DNA from 2 places in the Camelimonas sp. ID_303_24 genome. Region 2 is predicted to be linked to the other one. Evidence: riboswitches for the same ligand, from Rfam matches in the RefSeq annotation. Region 2 holds a riboswitch; the other holds the start of a gene.
What was found. A riboswitch is a leader RNA that binds a small molecule or an ion and turns the genes downstream of it on or off. The one in region 2 is predicted to bind cobalamin.
Positions count from the first base shown of each region.

Region 1: another riboswitch for cobalamin. It lies ahead of ACERNI_RS02270 (DUF1636 family protein); the one in region 2 lies ahead of ACERNI_RS09820 (TonB-dependent receptor).

Region 1 covers NZ_JBLLJM010000002.1:392,760-400,559, forward strand. Annotated here, with positions in the region: gene ACERNI_RS02255 (ABC transporter substrate-binding protein) at 1-869, opposite strand, end outside; gene ACERNI_RS02260 (amidohydrolase) at 1,384-2,811, opposite strand; gene cobO (cob(I)yrinic acid a,c-diamide adenosyltransferase) at 2,892-3,536, opposite strand; cobalamin riboswitch at 3,635-3,874, shown strand; gene ACERNI_RS02270 (DUF1636 family protein) at 3,912-4,433, shown strand; gene cobW (cobalamin biosynthesis protein CobW) at 4,430-5,509, shown strand; gene cobN (cobaltochelatase subunit CobN) at 5,520-7,800, shown strand, end outside.
Region 2 covers NZ_JBLLJM010000007.1:181,792-189,591, reverse strand. Annotated here, with positions in the region: gene ACERNI_RS09835 (ABC transporter ATP-binding protein) at 1-117, shown strand, start outside; gene ACERNI_RS09830 (ABC transporter ATP-binding protein) at 114-833, shown strand; gene ACERNI_RS09825 (DsbA family protein) at 839-1,498, shown strand; cobalamin riboswitch at 1,624-1,820, shown strand; gene ACERNI_RS09820 (TonB-dependent receptor) at 2,021-4,135, shown strand; gene ACERNI_RS09815 (ABC transporter ATP-binding protein) at 4,135-5,088, shown strand; gene ACERNI_RS09810 (ABC transporter substrate-binding protein) at 5,085-6,044, shown strand; gene ACERNI_RS09805 (FecCD family ABC transporter permease) at 6,031-7,086, shown strand; gene ACERNI_RS09800 (hypothetical protein) at 7,089-7,337, shown strand; gene ACERNI_RS09795 (helix-turn-helix domain-containing protein) at 7,509-7,800, shown strand, end outside.

The DNA of each region.
Region 1 (7,800 bases), on a different contig from region 2:
ACGTACTGCGGCGAGACGATGCCCTGGATGGCGTCCTTGCCGGCGGCGTTGAGGATCGAGGTGGCGTTGGAGGTGCTGATCAGCAACTGCAGCACGTTCCACTTCAGTTCATGCGCCTTGCGGATGGCGAGTGAGGCGAACTTGCCGGAGGCGCAGTTGTAGAACACGTCGGCGCCCGACTGGGCCAGCTTCAGCATCTGCGAATCGACCGTCGGGTCGGTCAGGTCATAGTGGGCCTCGGCGACGATGGTTCCGCGGTTGCCCAGCGCTTCCTTGAACAGACGGAAATAGTCGCGACCAAATTCGTCGTTCTGGTACAGGGCGGCGACCTTGGCGCCCGGCTTCACCGTCGCCGTATAATTGGCGAGAATGGCCGCCTCGATATTGTAGAGCGGCAGGCCCGGCGTGGTCCACGGGAAGTTCTTCGGGTCATTCCAGCGCGGTGCGCCAGCGTTCAGCAGAAGCTGCGGAATCTTCTTGCTGTTCAGATACTTCTGCACCGATGCCTGGGTGGCGGTGCCGAGCGAACCGAACAGGCCGAGCACCTCTTCCTGCTCCACCAGGCGGCGGGTCGCCTCCATGGTCTTGGGCGGGCTGTAGGCGTCATCGAGCGAGATGAACTTGATCTTGCGGCCGTTGACGCCGCCCTTCTCGTTCAGCTCATCGAAATAGGCCGCCTGGGCGAGGCCCACGGCGCCATAGACCGATCCGGCGCCGCTGTAGGGGATGGTCTGGCCGAGACGGATCTCGGTATCGCTGGCGCCCTTGTCATATTTCTTGGTTCCGGCGGCGATCGCCGGGCCGCCGCGCAGCGTGAAGCCAGCGCCGAGCGCGCCCGCGCCGGCCAGCAGGAATGTCCGTCTGTCCATGGTGTCCCCTCTTAACAACCGAAGGCGCCGGTTGGGCGCCCGTATTCTGCTTGTGTCCGCCAGGTCAAACCCGTGCGAAGCGGATTTGCCAGGCCTGCAGTCCTGTCGCAACGCAAGCGACGACCGCTGCGTCAGATGTCGCCATGCCCGGGCGTCTGCGTCCCGATGTCTGGCGATGTGCGCCGCCCCGCCTTTCCAGACCGTCGTCAGTAACGTTCGGCTGGCCTCCCACGGGCGGCGCCGGCGGATATGGAGCGTAGTTTGCCGGCGTCCGCAAGAGGTCTGGACGCATGAAACGTTGCATTCAGAACCGATTTCAGCAGGCCGCCGCCCGCCAGCTGACGCTTGCAGGGCGATCTGACGGATATTTCCCGGGAAATTCTGGTGATTTTTCAACCCGTGACGGCGCTATGAGCGGCGCCGCCGGCTGGCCGGCGGCGGTGAATCGTCGCCGCCGTCCGGGCCTGCGCCCCAGGTCCATGCTCCAGGTCCATGCTCAAGCGCCCGCTGTGGCCTAGCGACCGGACGGTTTTGCCAGCAGTTCAAGCGCCGACAGCGTCGCCACGCGGGTTCCGAACGGGATCGCCTTCAGATCGACGACGAAATTCGGGCTGTGATTTATGTAAGGGAACTTCCTGCCCTCCCGCGCCGCCCGCGTGAACACGCCGGGATCGGCGACGCCGACGAAGGTATAATTTACCGGCGTATCAGTGAACGAGCCGAGCAGGTGGTGGAAGTCCTCGGAGCCGCTGGCGCGGGGCATGCTGGTGATCACGGCCTTTTCGCCGATGGCCGGCCTGAGGGCGGCGGCAAGACGCTCCGAGAGCTTTTTCTCATTGACCAGCGGCGTTGCGCCACCCTTCATGGTGATGGTCGGGTCGGCTCCTGGGGCGGCGTAGGTGGCGGCAACGCCGGCATTCACCGCCTTGATGCCCTTCAGCAACTGCTCGCGCACCTCAGGATCGTACCAGCGCAGATTGGCCTTCAGCACCGCCGTCTCGGGAATAACGTTGTTGTCCGCGCCCGCCTGCACGGAGCCGACAGTGATCACCGCCATTTCCTGCGGATTGACCATGCGGCTGACCACGGTCTGGTAGCCGAGCACCGCCATGGAAGCCATCACCACCGGATCGCGCGCCATGTGCGGCATGGAGCCGTGGCCACCGGCACCCCTGAACACCACGTCGAGCTGGTCGGTCCCGGCCATGCGCGGCCCTGGCGCGTTGGCAATGGCGCCGACGGGGATCGGCGCCGTGTGCAGGCCAATGAGGAAATCCGGCTTTGGCGCGCCATGCCTGTCATACAAGCCGTCGGCCACCATGGCCTTGGCGCCGGTGATCAGTTCCTCGGCGGGCTGGGCCACCAGCACCAGGGTTCCGCTCCAGTCAGATTTCATGGCGACCATGTTCTTCGCCATGCCCAGCATCCAGACGACGTGGGCGTCGTGGCCGCACATGTGGGCCACTGGCGATTCTGAGCCATCATCGCGCTTCACCGTCACCTTGCTGGCGTAGGGCAGCCCGGTTTCCTCCTTCACGGCGTTGGCGTCCATATCGGCCCGATACATGACGACGGGGCCAGGGCCGTTTTTGAGAATACCGACGACGCCCGTCTGGCCAATGCCTTCCTTCACCTCGAAGCCCAGCGCCTTCAGCTCTCTGGCCACGATGGCGGCGGTGCGTTTTTCCTGGAAGCCCAGTTCGGGATGCTGGTGAATGTCCTTGAACATCCCGGTGAGGCGCGCCGTATCGTCCTCCACCAGCCTGGCAACCCGGCTGTTGAAATCAGCGGCGGGCGCGGTCTGGTTTTGCGCCTGCTGGGCCAGCGCCGGGGTCGGTTGGGCCAGGATCGACTGGGCCAGGATGGGTTGGGCCAGGATCGGTTGGGCCACGGTGAACAGGGCCGCCGACAGCGCGCTGCGCATTGCGATGTTTCTGGACATGGTTTCCCCCTTTTGAGCCGGCGGCGCGACGCCGGCGTTTGCCCTTCATCTCACGGTTTCTGGCCGGCTCCGTCGCCGGATCAGAACTCAACCCCCTGCTGCGCCTTCACGCCGGCGGCGAAATGATGCTTCGCCGCGCCCATCTCAGTCACCAGATCAGCGGCGGCGAGCAATTCCGGCCTGGCGTTGCGGCCGGTGACAACCACGTGCAGGTCCGGCCGTCGCGCCTGCAGGCGGGCGACCACGGCGGCCAGATCGAGATAATCGTAGCGCAGGGCGATGTTCAGCTCATCAAGGATGACCATGGCGTTGTCGGGATCGTCCATCATGGCGCAGGCGGTTTCCCAGGCCTTCGTCGCCGCCGCCACGTCGCGGTCGCGATCCTGCGTCTCCCAGGTAAAGCCCTCGCCCATGGAGCGCCAGGTCACCAGATCGCCGAAGCGTTGCAGGGCCGTCTGCTCGCCGGTGCTCCACGCGCCCTTGATGAACTGCACCACGCCGACCTTGCGCCCGTGGCCCAGCATGCGCAGAGCAAGGCCAAAGGCGGCGGTGGATTTGCCCTTGCCCGGACCGGTGTTGACGATGAGCAGCCCCTTCTCGATGGTTTTGCTGGCCACCTCCGCGTCCTGCACCGCCTTGCGGCGCGCCATCTTGTCCTTGTGCCGCTGCGCCTCTTGGTCGAGTTTGGCCCCGTCGTCGCGTTTGGCCCCGTCGCTGTTTTCCACGTCCGCTTTCCTGTTCCGATGCTGAGGCGCCAAAGCGCGATCATCCGGGCCGCCATCCCGGCGAGGGCCGTCACATTGACAAAATACGCTGGCCCACACTAGATGCCGGCAGCGATGGTCTTCTTCCCCACAGGAAGAAGTAAAAAGGGAAAGCGGTGCGCCGCACATCCCCGGACGCCGGCCAGGCCGGCGCCATGGGTTTTACGCGCAATTCCGCTGCTGTACCCGCAACTGTAAGCGGACAGCCGGCGTCACACGGCCACTGGGGCAACCTGGGAAGGCGACGACCGGCGTTTTGATCCGTGAGCCAGGAGACCTGCCCTCGCTACAGATTCACCATGTCGTCCGGCGGGTTTACCGGGCAGGGAGAACAGCGTGAGCAAACACGTCCCGCCGCTGGAATCGCCAGCGGTCCCTGGCTGCATCGCCAGCGAAGACCATCCAGCCAGCAATGAGCATCTGGCCGCCGTTTCGCCCCCCGGCGACGCGTCTGCGACCGCCGCCGCCCCTGCCGCCCATGGCGTGGTCATCGTGGTGTGCGAAACCTGCCGCCGCCCGGAAGATCCGGCAGCCGAACCGCGCCCTGGCGCGGCGCTCTGCGCCAGCGCCGAAGCGGCGGCCAGCGGCTCGGGCTTTGCGGTGCGCCGGGTCTCCTGCCTTTCCAATTGCAAGCGCGGCCTCAGCGCCGCCATCGTCAGCGACAGGGCCTGGACCTATGTGTTCGGCGACCTGAAGGCCGACAGCGGCCCTGACCTGTTGCGCGGCGCCGAATTGCTGGCCGGCTCGGCGGACGGGCTAATGCCGTTCCGTCCCCGGCCGGAAACGCTGAAGCGCGGCATGATCGCCCGCGTCCCCCACATGCAGACGCTGCTTTCCCCCCCAAAGGATACGCCATGAACGCCCAGGGCCCCCACGCCCCGCAGAGCGCCGCCTCCGCCCGTCCCGGCCAGACGCGCACGCCCTGCACCGTCATCACCGGCTTTCTCGGCGCCGGCAAGACGACGCTGATCCGCGCCCTGCTGGAGAAGGCCGACGGCCGCAGGTTCGCGGTGATCGTCAATGAATTCGGCGATGTTGGCATCGACGGCGAATTGCTGAAGAGCTGCGGCATTGCCTCCTGTCCCGGCGAGAACATCGTCGAACTGGCCAATGGCTGCATCTGCTGCACGGTGGCTGACGATTTCGCTCCGGCGCTCGACCGCATCCTCGCGTTGCCCCAGGCCGTCGATCACATCCTGATCGAGACCTCCGGCCTGGCGCTGCCCAAGCCGCTGGTGCAGGCGTTCAACTGGCCACAGATCCGCAACCGCGTCACCGTCGATGCGGTGATCGCCGTGGCTGACGCGGCCGCGCTTGCTGAAGGCCAGGTAGCCCACGACCTGGAAGCGCTCGCCGCCCAGCGCGCCGCCGATGAATCGCTCGACCATGACGACCCGGTGGAGGAAGTGTTCGAGGACCAACTGGCCTGCGCCGATCTGGTGGTGCTGACCCGCACCGACCTGATCGACGCCGCTGGCCTGGAGAAGGCCCGCGCCCATGTGGCCGCCCATGTGGCGACCGGCGTGAAGACCATCGCCGCCGCCCATGGCGACGTCGACCCGGTGGCGCTGATCGGCCTTGGCCATGCGGTGGAAGACCAGATCGAGGGCCGCAAGACCCACCACGATGACGAGCTGGACCACGAGCACGACGATTTCGACAGCTTCGTCGTCGACCTGGCCGATCCGCAGTCGCCGGAAGAGCTGGCGGCGCGGGTGCAGGCGGCGACCGGCGTCGACAATGTGCTGCGCATCAAGGGTTTCGCCCGCGTCGCCGGCAAGCCCATGCGCCTGGTGGTGCAGGCCGCGGGTCCCCGCGTCAGCCATTATTTCGATCGCGCCTGGCAGGCGGGCGAAACGCCGGCCACCCGCCTTGTGGTCATTGGCCTGAACGGCCTTGACCGCGCCGCCGTCGAGGCCGCGCTGCGGGCGTAAAGCATCAGGCATGCACATTCTCGCCAGCACATCGTCATCGCTGGATGACCTCGCGGTTCCCGTCGACCTGGGCCAGAGCCCGGCGGAGATGGCCGTGCTGTCCTTCAGCGACAGCGATCTGGCGGGTCTCGAGCGGGCGTGGCGGGCCGAACGCGACGCGGCGCCGGCGGAAATGCCGGAGTTGCGGCTGGTTCCCCTGCGCGAGTTGCGTCACCCCATGTCGGTGGATCTGTGGATCGACGCGGTGGGCGCGAAAGCGCGGGTCGTGGTCGCCCGGATTCTCGGCGGCCTCGACTGGTGGCGCTATGGCTGCGAGCAGCTCGCGGCGACGGCGCGCCGCCATGGCGTCGCGCTGGCGCTGTTGCCGGGTGAAGATCGCGACGACGACGAACGGCTGGCGCAGCTGTCCACCGTCGACAGCGCGGCGCGACGCGCCATCCTGAGTTGTTTTCGCGCCGGCGGCCCCGACAATCTGCGCCTCGCGGCGCGCCACATGGCCCGGCTGGCGGGCCGCGAAATCACCGTCGCGGAAGCCCGCGTGACGCCGCAGGCCGGCGGCTATCTGCCTGGACGCGGCGCTGTCGCCATCGACGCGCTGGGCGTTGAAGCCAATCCCGAGCTGCCATGCGTCGTCATATTGTTCTACCGCTCGATGTTGCTGGCGGATGATGCGGCGCCGATCGACGCGCTTGCCGCAGCGCTGCTGGCGCGCGGCATACAGCCAGCGCCGGTTTTCGTCTCTTCGCTGCGCGACAGCGCCGGGCGCGACGCGGCGCGCGACGCCTGCGCGCGGCTGAAGCCGGCGGCGCTGGTCACCGCCACCGCCTTCGCCGCCGCCGGCGCCGACGACGGCCCCGGTCTGTTCGCGGAGCTGGGCGTTCCGGTGTTCCAGGTTATCGTGGCGACGACGCGGCGCAGCGCCTGGGCCGACGGCCAGCGCGGACTGACGCCCGCCGACACCGCCATGCACGTGGCCCTGCCCGAGGTCGATGGCCGCGCGCTGGCGGGCGCGCTTTCGTTTAAAGACGCAGCATCTGACCAGGGCGCAGCATCGGGCGGCCCTGGCGAGACGTTGCGCAATATGCCAGAGCCGGACCGCGTCGAAGCCGTGGCGGACCGCATCTGCGCCCATATCCGCCTGCAACGGACGCCGGCGGCGGCGCGACGCCTGGCGATCATGGTTCCCGACTATCCGGGCGTCGAAGCCCGCAGCGGCTACGCCGTCGGCCTCGACGCTCCCGAAAGCGCGCTGGCCATCCTGGCGGATCTGGCCAGCGCCGGTTATGCGATCGCGGATATTCCCGCCGACGCCCGCGCCCTGATGCTGGCGCTGGAGCGGCCGCAGCCGGCATTCAGCGCCGAAGATTATCTCAGACATTTCAACGCCATGCCCGAAACGGCCCGCGACGCCGTTATCGAACGCTGGGGCCCGCCGCCCGCAGCCGATGCGCCGGATTTCAACTTTCGCGCCGCGCCATGCGGCGCGGCGACAGTGGTGCTGGCGCCGGATCGCGGCGAAGCCGACAGCCGCCGCGCCGACTATCACGACGGCGCCCTGCCGCCGCATCATAACCTGCTGGCCTTTGGATTCTGGCTGCAGCACGCGCTGGCGGCGGACGCCGTGGTGCATGTGGGCGCCCATGGCGCGGTGGAATGGCTGCCGGGCAAGACCGTGGCCCTCACCGGCGCCTGCTGGCCCCAGATCGTCTTCGGGCCGCTGCCGGTGATTTATCCGTTCATCGTCAGCAATCCCGGCGAAGCGGCGCAGGCCAAGCGGCGCATCGGCGCCCTCACCCTCGGCCATCTGACGCCGCCGCTGATCGCCGCCGGAACCACCCCGGCCATGCAGGCGCTGGAGCGGCTGGTGGACGAATACGCCAGCGCGGAAAGCCTTGATCCGCGCCGCCGCGATCTGCTGGCCGGGCAGATCGTCGCCGCCGCCCGCGACAGCGGCCTTGCGCGTGAAGCCGGTGTCGACGTGGACGGCGACGCCGTCGAAGCGTTGCAGCGCATCGACGCCTGGCTGTGCGACCTGAAGGATTTCCCGGTCAAGGACGGACTGCACGTCTATGGCCGCGCTTGCCCGGAGGCGCCGCCGGAGCGCGCCGCCAGCGCGGAAAGCGCCCTTCATGCGGAAAGTACTCTTCACGCCGAAAACGCTCTTCGCGCCGAAAGCGCCGTTGCCGAAAGCACCGCGTTGCTGACCGCCCTTGATGGCTGCTTTGTCGCCCCGGGCCCGGCCGGGGCGCCGGCGCGCGGCCGGGCCGACGTACTGCCGACGGGGCGCAACC
Region 2 (7,800 bases):
CACCATGGCAAGCTGATCGCCGACGGTCCCGTCGCCAGCGTGCTGACGGACGAGACGGTGGTTGAGGCCTATCTCGGCCGCAGATACGCGGAGCGCATGGCGGGAGCAGGCATATGACCGGAACCCTTCTCAAGGTTGCCGGCCTTGAAACCGGCTACGGCGACATTCAGGTTGTCTGGCGTGCGGATCTCGAGGTCCGCCAGGGGACGATCACCGCGCTCATTGGCTCCAATGGCGCCGGCAAAACCACGCTGCTGCGCGCGCTCTCCGGGCTGTTGCCGCTGCGAGGCGGCGCGATCTTCGTCGGCGGGCGCGACCTGGCCGGCGCCCCGCCGCAGCAGTTCGTGGAGCAGGGCGTGGCGCATGTGCCGGAAGGGCGGCGGCTGTTTACCGGCCTTTCCGTCCACGACAATCTGATGCTCGGCGCCTATCGCCGCAAGGATGGGAAGCAGGCGATTCGCGCCGATCTGGAGCGGATGTACGCGCTGTTCCCGCGCCTTGCCGAGCGCCGGCGCCAGGACGCCACCACCATGTCCGGCGGCGAACAGCAGATGTGCGCCATCGCGCGCGGCCTGATGGCGGCGCCGCGCCTGCTGCTGATTGATGAACTGTCGCTTGGCCTTGCGCCGGCGGTCGTCGACCAGCTGGTGACAACGCTTGAGCGGGTGCGCGCTGAGGGGACCAGCATTCTTCTGGTTGAGCAGGACGTGGGCATCGCGCTGGAACTGGCCGATTTCGTATATGTCATGGACCAGGGCCGCACGGTCCGGCGCGGTCCTGCGGATGAGATCGCCGCCGACCCGTCCATTATCGCCGCTTATATGGGAACCTGAGCGCCATGGCTGCATCCCGTCCGCACATCGACTATTACTTCAGCTTCATCTCGCTGTGGTCCTACATCGGCAGCCTGACGTTTCAGGATCTGGTGCGGCGGCACAATGCAGAGGTCGTCTACAAGCCGGTCAACCTGCTGCAGGTGTTCGCCGCCGGAGGCGGCAAGCCGGTGAAGGAACGCCCCCTGCAGCGCCAGGCCTACCGCTTTGTCGAGATGCAGCGCTGGAAGGACATTCGCGGCATTCCGCTGGTGCTTGAGCCAAGGTTCTATCCGGCCGACCCGTCGCTCGGCCATCGCATGCTGCTGAACGCCATCGCGGATGGCGCCGAAGTGGCCCCCTTCGCGCACGCCGGCCTGAAGGCGGTCTGGGCCGATGAACTGGACATCGCCGATCCGGCGACGCTTGTGCGCCTCGCCAATGCCAGCGGGCTCGACGGCGCAGCGCTGCTGGCCCGCGCCGAAGATGCCGGCGTGCGCCAGCGCGAGGCGGAGCTGACGGAGGAAGCGATCGCGCGGCAGATGTTCGGCGCGCCGTATTATTTCTACCGCGATGAGCCGTTCTGGGGGCAGGACCGGCTGGAAATGCTCGACGGCGTGCTGGCAAGCGGGCGCGCGCCAATACCAATGCGCAACCTCGGCGGGGAGCGCGCGCCTTCAGGGTGACCGGGATTTTTTCCAGGAGTTTTTCCCAAGGATTTCCGTCAGGAAGCCTGCTTCCCGCGCTGGCCCCGGCCACCCTGACCGGCGCGCATCAGAAAAATCCGCTTGTCTTTGCCGCCATCCGGCCATATTGCCATCGACCTGATGGTTCCCCTTTGGGGATGAAAAGGGAATGCAGTTGGCCTAACGGCCACAAGCTGCAGCTGCCCCCGCAACTGTAAGCGGCGAGTTTCTCACCTTTGCGCCACTGGCCTAGCGGCTCCGGGAAGGCGGTGAGAAGCGGTGACCCGCGAGCCAGGAGACCTGCCGTCGCACGTGTTGTCGCACGCGAACGCATCGGGCGGGGTGCACCGGTGGTAGGCGGATTGCCCCTGCCATGGCGGCTGGGCAATGAGACTGCAAGTTCGCGGTGACGCGTCAATATTGTCGCCGGAGCCGCGTCTCATGTATTCCGCTTTCCCCCGTCCTCCGCGTTTCGCGGATGCCGCCCATTTGCGCCAGACAACCGCCTGCAGCGCCGCCGCCATGGCGGCCATCCTCCTGGCAAACGCCGCCGCCGCGCAGGAAGCGCCAGCAGCCACCGTGGTGCTTGACCCGATCCAGGTGGTTGGCCAGCAGGCCGCCGGCGCCGGCCCCAATCTCAACGTCCCCAGCAACGCCGGCAGCCGCCTTGGCCTGACGCCGCTGGAGACGCCGGCCAGCGTCGACATCATTTCCGGCCAGGTGATCCGCGAGCGCGGCCAGAACAGCCTGGCGGAAGCCGTCACCCAGAACGCCACCGGCTTCAGCTATATGGGTACGCCCGGCAACGGCTTCGTGTCGTTTTCGTCGCGCGGTTTCACCGGCGTCACCTCGGTGACCACGCTGTATGACGGCATCAGGCTCTACCCTGGCCAGGGCACGGTCACTTTCCCCTTCGACACCTGGACCGTCGCGCAGATCGACGTGCTGCGCGGGCCGGCGGCGGTGCTGTATGGCGAAGGCGCTATTGGCGGCGCCATCAATGTCATTCCCAAAAAGCCGCTGTTCGACAGCCGCCGCAATGAGGCCCGCGTCTTCATCGGCAGCAACGGGCAGGCAGGCCTTGCGGCGGGATCGGCGGGCCCCATCAATGAAAACCTCGCCTACAGTCTCGACGTCTCCGGCGTGCGCGGCGATGGCTGGATGGAGCGCGGCGAATACAAAAGCCTGGCCTTCTCCGGCGCGCTGGCCTGGCGGCCCACCGACGCCCTGACCTTCACCCTCTCCCATGATGGCGGCTATAACGAACCCAGCCGCTATTTTGGAACGCCCCTGCGCACGGCGGGCGTCATGGAAAAGTCGTGGATCCGGCAAAATTACAACGTCCGCGACAGCGACATCTGGTTCAACGACAACATCACCCAGTTGCGGGCAGAGTGGAAACCGAATGAGGCGTTCTCCCTGCGCGCCGTGGGCTATTATCTGACCAGCGACCGCTTCTGGCAGAATGCCGAGAGCTACCGCTGGAACGCCGCGACAGGGCTGATTGACCGGCCGACCGGCAACTGGATCGCCATCAAGCAGGAGCAGGAACAGTTTGGCGGCCGCGTCGACGCGACGTTCCGCACCACGGTCTTTGGCATGGCCAACGAAACCGTCGTCGGCTTCGACGCCAACAATTTCCGCTTCAGCCGCCTGAACAACAACGGCTACGCGGCGCCGAAGCTCAATCCGTCGCTGACGCCATTCGGCTTCGACCCAGGTTTCTGGGGTACGACCAGCGTCTATGATCGCGAATACCGCTCGACGACGCAGCAATATTCGCTGTTTCTCGACAACCGCCTGAAGGTGACCGATAATTTCTCGGTCGTCGCCGGGCTGCGCTATGACAACCCGGAAGTTGACTACCGCAACCTGCGCAATGGTACGCAGGCTAGCGCCACGCTGGACTCGGTTGGCTGGCGCGCTGGAGCCATCTACGAGCCGATCAAGAATCTGGCGTTCTACGCCCAGTATTCGGAAGCCTCAGACCCGGTGACGTCGATCCTGTCGCTGCCGCCCGCCTCCGCCGGATACAAGCTGTCCTCCGGCAAACAGGTTGAAGTGGGCGTGAAGCAGAGCCTGTGGGATGGCCGCCTGGAATGGACTCTCGCCGGCTATTACATCGTCAAGAAAGACCTGCTGTCGCGCGATCCCAACAACCCCGCCGTCACCCAGCAGGTAGGCCAGCAGTCCTCACGCGGCGTCGAAGCGTCGGTGGGGCTGGAGCTGGGCCACGGCTGGCGCATCGACGCCAACGGCACATTGCTGGACGCGCAATATGACGATTTCAACGAATCCGTTGGCGGCGTCAGTGTCAGCCGCAAGGGCAAGACGCCCGCCGGCGTACCGGAAGCGGTGGCCAATCTCTGGGTGAGCTGGCGTTTCGCCGAGCAGTGGAAGGCCATGGTCGGCCTGCAATACGTCGGAAAAACCTGGACCTCCGCCAGCAACGATTATTCCAGGCCGGAGTACGCGCTGGTCAACGCCAGCCTGCAATGGAAGCCCACGGATTTCGCCACCCTCGACTTCCGCGTGAAGAACCTGTTCGACCAGACCTACGCTTACGCTGGCGGCGATTTGCAGTGGTATTACGGCGCCCCGCGCACGGCGGAGCTGTCATTGCACGTCAGGTTCTGATGACGATGGCTCAGTCGTCAGCATCCTCAGTAGCGAAATGGACGTCGCTGTTCACCAGGAACAGCCGTCAGGCCCAGCAGACCCGGCAACCCGCCGGTCAGGCCGGGCCGCAAGCTGCCGGCAGGACCGGATCAGCAGACGCCCTCGCCCTGGAGGCGCATGGCCTGGCGTGGGGGCCGCCCGGGCGGCGGCCGATCATCTCCGGCGTCAGCTTCGCGCTGGCGCCGGGCGAGCGGCTCGCCATTGTCGGCCCCAACGGGGCCGGCAAGTCGACGCTGTTGCGGTGCCTCTATCGCCTGCACCGCCCCGCCGCCGGCATGGTGCGCGTTGGCGGCGCCGATCTCTGGTCGTTGTCGCCACGTCTTGCCGCGCGGAAAATCGCCGCCGTGCTGCAGGAGACGCCAGGCGATTTCGCCTTCACCGTCCAGGAGATGATCGACGCGGGCCGCACGCCGCACGCAGGCGGGCTGATGGGCCGCGCCGCCAGCGCCCGCGCCGTTGATGCGGCCATGCGGCAGATGGAGGTGCGCCATCTGGCCGGGCGCGCCTTCGCCAGCCTTTCCGGCGGTGAGAAGCAGCGGGCGCTGATCGCCCGGGCCCTGGCGCAACAGCCCGGCGTGCTGGTGCTCGACGAACCCACCAATCATCTGGATATCCGCCATCGGCTGGAAGCCGTGGAGTTGCTGCGGGGCCTCGGGATGACCATCGTGACCACGCTGCACGACCTCGACATGGCGGCTGATGTCGCCAGCAAGGTGCTGGTGTTGCGCGCTGGCCGGCAGATGGCCTTCGGCCCCGTGTCCGAAACGCTGCAGCCGGCGCTCATCCGCAGCAGCTTCGACGTGGAGGCCGAAATCGCGCCGCGCGGCCTGTCGCTGCGCTTTGACTACAGGCTGCCGGAGAAGCGCGAGACCAGCGGCGCGCAAGCCGGCGAACGCGGACGCGACGCATGAGCCGCCTTCCGCGCCGTTTCATGGCCCCTGTCGCCGGGCTGGGGCTCATCCTGTGCTGCGGGGCGCAGGCGGAGCCCGTCACCGTCCGCAGTTGCGACCGGACCCTCACCGTGACCCGCCCGCCGCAACGGGCCGTGTCCTATGATTCCAACCTCACCGAGATGATGCTGGCGCTGGACCTGACCGACCGCATGGCCGGCTACATCGGCCACAAGGAGCGTTTGCGCGCCTCGGCGCTGGACCTGTTCCCGAAAGCGGCGCAATTGCGCCAGATCCAGCGCGGCTATCCCAATCGCGAAACGCTGCTTGCCGAAGACGTGGATTTCTACTTCGCCGGCTGGAGCTACGGCATGCGCGTCGGCGGCGAGGTGACGCCAGAGAAGCTCGCCCGCCTCGGCATCCCCGTCTATGAGCTGACCGAGAGTTGCGTGCGGATTGGCCGGCGCGAGAAGCCGACGCTCGACTTTCTCTACCGCGACCTGCTGAACCTGGGCCGGATTTTCGGCGTGGCGGCGCGGGCGGAAGCGCTGGTCGCCGGCTACCGGCGGCGGATCGACGCCGTCTCCCGACGGATCGCCGGCCAGCCGCGACCGGTGATCTTCCTGTTCGACAGCCCCGGACGCATGGCGGGCACGGCGGGCGCCCATTCCATGCCCACCGCGCTTGTCGAAGCGGCCGGCGGGCGCAACATGGCCGACGATATCCCTGGCAACTGGACCCGCATGAGCTGGGAGCGCGTCATCGCGCACGACCCCGACGCCATCATCATGATGGATTTCGGCCCGGGCGACGTGCAGCGCAAGCGGGATTTCCTCGCCTCGCGGCCTGGTCTGCGCGACCTGCGGGCGTTCCGCCAGGGACGCATCCTGACGCTTGGCTACAACGAACTGACACCCGGGCCACGCAATGTAACGGCGGTCGAGAAAATCGCGGAGTTTCTTCATGGCGACCGTTGAACCCGCAGCGCCATTACGCGCGCGCCGCCATCGCGCCTTGTTGCCTGGCCTGATTGTCATGACGTTGCTGCTCGGAGCCATGGCTGGCTCGCTGGCGGTCGGCTCCGCCCAGATCCCGCTGGCGGAGGTCCGCGACATCCTGCTGGGCCGCATCATGCCCACGGGCGCCGCGCCATACTGGAAACCAGGGATGGACGCCATCGTCTGGGACCTGCGCCTGCCGCGCATCCTGCTGGCGGCGCTCGTCGGGGCCGGGCTCGGCATGGTCGGCGCGGCCATGCAATCAGCCACGCGCAATCCGCTGGCCGACCCCTATCTGCTTGGCGTGGCCGCCGGCGCCGTCTTTGGCGCGAACCTGGCGATCCTGCACGTGGGAGACATTCTGGGGCCCGCGACAACGCCGCTGTTCGCCTTCGCCGGCGCGTTGGGGGCAACACTGATCGTGCTCTCCATCGCGCGGATCACGGGCTCAACCACCGCCGACCGGCTGATCCTGTCCGGCGTCGCCGTTTCGTTCGTGGTCACGGCCTGCGCCAATCTGCTGATCCTGTTCGCGGACCAGCGCTCCGCCGCCAATGTGATGTTCTGGACCCTTGGCGGCTTTGGCGCGGCGGACTGGAGCGTTCTGCCCGCTCCCGCAGTGGCGCTGGCCGCCGGCGGCCTGTGGTTCATCGCCAAACGCCGCGACCTGAACGCACTGGCCATGGGCGACGAAACCGCAACCACGCTGGGCGTGCCCGTCAACCGGGCGCGCCTGCTGCACATGACGGCGGGCGCCTTCATCACCGGGGTCATGGTCTCGGTCTCCGGCATGATCGGCTTTGTCGGCCTCATGACGCCGCATCTGGTGCGCATGGTCGTTGGCGGCGACAACCGCCTGGTGCTGCCGGCCAGCGCGCTGGTCGGAGCCCTGTTCCTCGTGCTCGCCGACATTGTCTCCCGCACCATCCTGGCGCCCGACGATTTGCCCGTTGGCGTGGTCACCGGCGTTGTCGGCGGCCTGTTCTTCGTTCTGGCGCTTCGCAAACGGGCGGGCGCCTGACCTTGGCGCAGCGTCAGGGCAGACACACGGACACTCCGGGCATTTCACCGCAACAATGCCGGATCGCCCGCGAACTGCTGGAGTGGACCCCGGCGCAACTGGCCGACGCTGTCGCCATGAGCCGCGCCACCATTTTGCTGTTCGAAAAAGGCGATCGGAAAATGGTCGCGTCAAACCAGCAGGCGATCCGCATCGCGCTGGAGCAGGCAGGGGTGGATCTCGATGCGGTGGGCGGCCCGCGGCTTGTCTGAGGTTTCGCGCCCGCAGGCCCCAGGCACTGGCGTCAGGGCGTCCGGAAGCTGAATGGCTGGCGGCGCGGCGCGAATTGTCGTGAACCCGCGCTTTTCCCGAAGTTTGATAGCGCACACAGGCAAAACAACCGGAGGAATACCGTTCTCCTTGAAACAAGGGGAGAAAACGCCATGCAAATTGGCTATGGTTGGTCTTTCCACACAAGAGATAACACGCCGGTCTGTGACCTCGCAGCCCTGGACGCCATGGGAGCGGAGCGCTGTTTCGTGGTTTCCAGCCCGTCCGGGCGAGCGCCGGTGCTGGAGCAGGCCGTGGCTTTCCTGCGCCCCAACGACTGCCTGCTGGTGCGGTCTGTCGAGCGGCTCGGCGCGTCCTTGTGCGAGGTGATGAACGTGGCGAAAGCGTTGGCTGACGCGGGGGCCAGCCTCCTGATCCTGGACCTGAACCCGTCCCAGTCCCCGA